Linked DNA regions of Streptantibioticus cattleyicolor NRRL 8057 = DSM 46488. The protein of the gene in region 2 interacts with the protein of the main gene of each other region in a pairwise test. Links are inferred from orthologs where the notes say so. Each region holds a gene or a part of one and is shown on either strand. Other genes may lie near its edges.

Region 1 (2,944 bases), 1.2 Mb from region 2 along the record:
GGTGTGGGGCGTCGCTTGGCTGTCACCGTGCGCCCACGAAGCTCGCGTCCGCCCTAGGTGTACCGCTTGTCCAGCTCACCCGGGGTGACCTGTGCCCTTCGACAGGCAGGCGGCAGCAGCCATCGACAACTCGACCTCGTCACGGTACGCGCGGCTACGCCATCCGGTCAAACCGAGCCCGTCCAGGGCCCCGGCAGGCCGCCCGACCGTACCATTGCGGGCCTTCCCGGCGCCCGTACCGGCGCCCTAGACGGCGTGGCTGACCAGCCCGTTCCCTCCCGCGAAGGGGGCCGCCGCCCCCTGGGGACGCATCGCGGGCGCTCCCGTGGCACATTTGTACACACCCTGTGGACAACGACTTGAACCGCGCGCGGCGCGCTGACTACCGTGGCTGAACTCTGCAATCCCCCATCTATTCGCAGAACCACCCCTTCGCGGGACACCTCGGCGCCCTTCGCATCCCACGGGCGGGCCATTTCCACCAGCGAGTCGACGATCAAGCGAGAGAGCGTGCACTGTGGCTGATGTAACTGCCGATCTTGCCGCAGTGTGGCCGCGTGTGCTGGATCACCTCCTCGCCGACGGCCAGGGTGTCGAGGCCAAGGACCAGCGGTGGCTCAAGGCCTGCCAGGCGCTGGCGCTGGTGGCCGACACCGCGTTGCTGGCCGCGCCCAACGAGTACGCCAAGGGCGTCCTGGAGGGCCGGCTGCTGCCGGTGATCACCGAGGGGCTGACCCGGGAGTTCGGCCGCCCGATCCGCATCGCGATCACCGTGGACTCCAGCACGGCCGCCGCGGCCCCGCAGGCCCCCGCCGCCGACCGGCAGCCCGCGCCCCAGCAGCCGCCCGCCCCGGCCCCGGGGCGCTACGCCGAGCAGCGCCGCGACTACGAGGACTACCCGCGTTCCGCGGAGGACGGTCCGGTGATCCGCCGGGCGTACCCCGACTACCCCTCCGGCCACGAGTCCGGCGGCTGGCCGCCCCCGGCCCACTCCGACCCGTACGCCCACGGCCGCCCGCAGGAGCACGGCCACGGCGGACCCGAGGGCACCGACGCCTGGCAGCAGCCCCGGCGCGGCGGTTACCCCGACCGCGACCCGTACGGCGGCGGCCAGCGCGACTACGGCCAGCAGCAGGAGTACGGCCAGCACGGGCAGCAACAGGAGTACACCCAGCAGGAGTTCGGGCAGCCCGACTACGGCCAGCAGACGGGTTACCCGGCGCCGCAGCCGCCCGAGCGCCCCGGTGGCGGGGTCCGGCCGGCCGACGCGCTCCCGGCGTCCAGCGGCGCCCCCGGCCCGCTCGCCGCGCAGCCGGCCCCGGCGCCCGGCCCCGGCGAGCCGACCGCCCGGCTCAACCCCAAGTACCTCTTCGACACCTTCGTCATCGGCGCCTCCAACCGCTTCGCGCACGCCGCCGCGGTGGCCGTCGCCGAAGCCCCCGCCAAGGCGTACAACCCGCTGTTCATCTACGGCGAGTCAGGGCTGGGCAAGACCCACCTGCTGCACGCGATCGGGCACTACGCCCGCAGCCTGTACCCGGGCACCCGGGTGCGGTACGTCAGCTCGGAGGAGTTCACCAACGAGTTCATCAACTCCATCCGCGACGGCAAGGGCGACGCGTTCCGCAAGCGCTACCGCGAGATGGACATCCTGCTGGTCGACGACATCCAGTTCCTGGCGAGCAAGGAGTCGACGCAGGAGGAGTTCTTCCACACCTTCAACACCCTGCACAACGCCAACAAGCAGATCGTGCTCTCCTCGGACCGGCCGCCCAAGCAGCTGGTGACCCTGGAGGACCGGCTGCGCAACCGCTTCGAGTGGGGCCTGATCACCGACGTCCAGCCGCCCGAGCTGGAGACCCGGATCGCCATCCTGCGCAAGAAGGCGGTGCAGGAGCAGCTCAACGCCCCGCCGGAGGTGCTGGAGTTCATCGCCTCCCGGATCTCGCGCAACATCCGCGAGCTGGAGGGGGCGCTGATCCGGGTCACCGCGTTCGCCAGCCTCAACCGCCAGCCGGTGGACCTCCAGCTGACCGAGATCGTCCTGAAGGACCTGATCCCGGGCGGCGAGGACGCGGTACCGGAGATCTCCGGCAACGCGATCATGGCGGAGACCGCCGCGTACTTCGGGCTCACCGTGGAGGACCTGTGCGGTTCCTCCCGCAGCCGGGTGCTGGTGACCGCGCGGCAGATCGCCATGTACCTGTGCCGGGAGCTGACCGACCTGTCGCTGCCGAAGATCGGCGCCCTCTTCGGGGGCCGCGACCACACCACGGTGATGCACGCCGACCGCAAGATCCGCGCCCTGATGGCCGAGCGGCGGTCCATCTACAACCAGGTCACCGAGCTGACCAACCGCATCAAGAGCTGACCGCCGCAACGGCCCCGTCCCCGGCTCCACGGGCCCCGTACGCGTCCCCGCAGGCCCCCGGAAGGCGTCTTCCGGGGGCCTGCGGCGTCCTCCTCGCCGTGCGCGCCCGGAGGGCCGGGCCGTCCGCGCCCGTTCCGCCGCCCCGACACGTCCACACCCGCTGTTCGAATTCACCCTCCGGCGGCACACTGCTCCACAGGTTCGCCGCCGATCCGCCATCCACAGGCTGGGGAGGACGAAGTTGTCCCGACCCCCTCCACAAGGGGGATGGCGACGGAAGGATCATCGCAGGTCAGCGGGGTGTGGAATTGTGGGAAAAGGTTCTCCACAGCCTGTGGACAACCACTTCGCCCACAACCCGCGCCGAGCGTTGTCCACCGGCTGCCCACAGGGTCCGGGCGGTTACCCACAGCTTCTCCACAGCGCTGTCCACTGTTCGGCAACTCGCCACCCCCCATCGCCGGATGGAGTGAAAGGCGTCACACCCAGGGGGTGGGTTGGGCTGGGGAGAACCTGGGTATTCCTGGGGACAACGATGGGGAGAACTGCCCTCTCCCTGTGTATGGGGTGTGC
Region 2 (2,808 bases):
CACCCCGCTGGAGGGCGAGATCCGTGTCCGCGGCGCGAAGAACCTCGTGCCCAAGGCCATGGTGGCCGCCCTGCTCGGCAGCGGTCCGAGCCGGCTGCGCAACGTCCCCGACATCCGTGACGTGCGGGTGGTGCGCGGGCTGCTCCAGCTGCACGGGGTCACGGTGGGCCCGGGTGAGGAGCCCGGCGAGCTGGTGCTGGACCCCTCGCACGTGGAGAGCGCCAACGTCGCCGACATCGACGCGCACGCCGGCTCGTCGCGCATCCCGATCCTGTTCTGCGGGCCGCTGCTGCACCGGCTGGGGCACGCGTTCATCCCGGGCCTGGGCGGCTGCGACATCGGCGGGCGGCCGATCGACTTCCACTTCGAGGTGCTGCGGCAGTTCGGCGCGGTCATCGAGAAGCGTCCGGAGGGCCAGTACCTGGAGGCCCCGCAGCGGCTGCGCGGCACCAGGATCCGGCTGCCCTACCCGTCGGTGGGCGCCACCGAGCAGGTGCTGCTGACCGCGGTGCTGGCGGACGGGGTCACCGAGCTGTCCAACGCGGCCGTGGAGCCGGAGATCGAGGACCTGATCTGCGTGCTGCAGAAGATGGGCGCGATCATCTCGATGGACACCGACCGGACGATCCGGATCACCGGCGTCGACCGCCTCGGCGGCTACAACCACCGGGCGCTGCCGGACCGCCTGGAGGCCGCCTCCTGGGCCAGCGCGGCGCTGGCGACCAGGGGCGACGTGTACGTACGCGGCGCCAGCCAGCGCGAGATGATGACCTTCCTCAACACCTACCGCAAGGTCGGCGGCGCCTTCGAGGTGGACGACGACGGCATCCGGTTCTGGCACCCGGGCGGCGCGCTCAACGCGATCGCGCTGGAGACGGACGTGCACCCCGGCTTCCAGACCGACTGGCAGCAGCCGCTGGTGGTGGCGCTCACCCAGGCGTCGGGGCTGTCCATCGTGCACGAGACGGTCTACGAGTCGCGGCTGGGCTTCACCTCGGCGCTCAACCAGATGGGCGCCCACATCCAGCTGTACCGGGAGTGCCTGGGCGGCACCCCGTGCCGGTTCGGGCAGCGCAACTTCCTGCACTCGGCCGTGGTCTCCGGGCCGACCAAGCTCCAGGGCGCCGACCTGGTCATCCCCGACCTGCGCGGCGGCTTCTCGTACCTGATCGCGGCGCTGGCCGCGGAGGGCACCTCGCGGGTGCACGGCATCGACCTGATCAACCGCGGCTACGAGAACTTCATGGAGAAGCTGCGGGCGCTCGGCGGCCACGTGGAGCTCCCGGCCGGCGTCCGCGCCTGACGGCCGTACGTCGCCGTCCACGGGCCCGTACGGGCCGTGGACGGCGACGTACGGGTACGGAGAGAGGGCGGCCACCCCGGTGGGGGTGGCCGCCCTCTTCCGTCGGCTCGTCAGCGGCCGTCGCCCAGCGGCGCCGGGCCGGCTGCTTACTTGCCCTTGGCGGCTTCCTTGAGCTTGGAGCCCGCGGTGACCTTGACGGCGTGGCCGGCCGGGATCTCGATCGGTTCGCCGGTCTGCGGGTTGCGAGCGGTGCGAGCGGCACGGTGGGTGCGCTCGAAGGTCAGGAAACCGGGGATGGTGACCTTCTCGTCGCCCTTGGCGACGACCTCACCGACGGTCTCGGCGAGGGCGGCCAGAACGGCGTCGGCGTCCTTGCGGGTCACCTCGGCGCGGTCGGCCAGCGCGGCCACCAGCTCACTGCGGTTCATATTCGTACTCCCGTGTTCTTCTTGCCGTTGAGGCGTGTTGCGTCCTCGGCCGCCTCTGGATGGAGGAGGACCGCCGCGTTTTGAAGCCGATGTTGCCAGGTGCCTCGGACACAGTGTGTGCCCGGGCCTGAGACACGAGCCTCTCGCCCGAGTAGGCATCCTGCCCCCACCAGCGGCGGGAAAGCCAATCCGGCACCCGGGAGGGTCACACGAAAAGCGCCACAGCAACGGCTTGGTGACGCTGCGTTCCCATACGGCCGCGCGACGAGGGCCGCCCGGCGGCCCGCCCGCTCGCGTCTGGGCGACACCCTAGGGGCAGGACGGGCCGGGCGGCGGCGCGACGCGCCCCGGCCGGGCGGCGGATCCGTGGCCGCGCCCGGCCGGGCCGGGGTTCACTGCCCGGCGGAGGGCACCACGGCGGGGGCGGCCACCCCCTGGGCCCGGGCGGCGTCACGGACGGCGCCGGCCACCGCGCCGGCCACCTTGTCGTTGAAGACGCTGGGGATGATGTAGTTGGCGTTGATCTCGTCGTCGGCCACCACGTCGGCGAGGGCCCCGGCCGCGGCCAGCATCATCTCGGTGTTGACGGTGCGGGACTGGGCGTCCAGCAGGCCGCGGAAGACGCCGGGGAAGACCAGCACGTTGTTGATCTGGTTGGGGAAGTCGCTGCGGCCGGTGGCGACCACCGCGGCGGTCTCCCGGGCCACCGCCGGGTCGACCTCGGGGTCGGGGTTGGCCAGCGCGAAGACGATGGCGCCCTCGGCCATGGCGGCCACGTCCTCGCCGCCGAGCACATTGGGCGCGGAGACGCCGATGAAGACGTCGGCACCGCGCACGGCCTCCTTGAGGGTGCCGGTGATGTTGTCGGGGTTGGTGTTGTCGGCGATCCAGCGCAGCGCCGAGCCCGGGTCGGCGTCGACCAGGTCGGTGCGCCCGCTGTGCACCACCCCGTGGATGTCGGCGACCACCGCGTGCTTGACGCCGGCGGCGAGCAGCAGCTTGAGGATGGCGGTACCGGCCGCGCCCGCGCCGGACATCACGACCCGGACGTCCTCGATCTTCTTGCCGACCACCCGC

The links. Proteins that work in one complex are often made in the same cells at the same time.
Region 1: the proteins of SCATT_RS09215 (region 2) and dnaA interact in binary tests that used the Escherichia coli proteins (3 or more experiments, as listed by UniProt). The link is inferred for Streptantibioticus cattleyicolor NRRL 8057 = DSM 46488 from one-to-one orthologs.

The regions. Positions count from the first base shown.
Region 1 is NC_017586.1:3,282,753-3,285,696, reverse strand. It holds dnaA (chromosomal replication initiator protein DnaA), read left to right. Parts: upstream 1-517; coding sequence 518-2,371; downstream 2,372-2,944. UniProt on the Escherichia coli protein: Plays an essential in the initiation and regulation of chromosomal replication. Binds in an ATP-dependent fashion to the origin of replication (oriC) to initiate formation of the DNA replication initiation complex once per cell cycle.
Region 2 is NC_017586.1:2,079,304-2,082,111, forward strand. Bases 91-2,789 are described here. They hold SCATT_RS09215 (HU family DNA-binding protein), read right to left. Parts: upstream 1,732-2,789; coding sequence 1,450-1,731; downstream 91-1,449. Other genes in these bases: murA (UDP-N-acetylglucosamine 1-carboxyvinyltransferase), read left to right, coding at 91-1,303; SCATT_RS09220 (NAD-dependent malic enzyme), read right to left, coding at 2,124-2,789. Also shown: more of murA, read left to right, coding at 1-90; more of SCATT_RS09220, read right to left, coding at 2,790-2,808.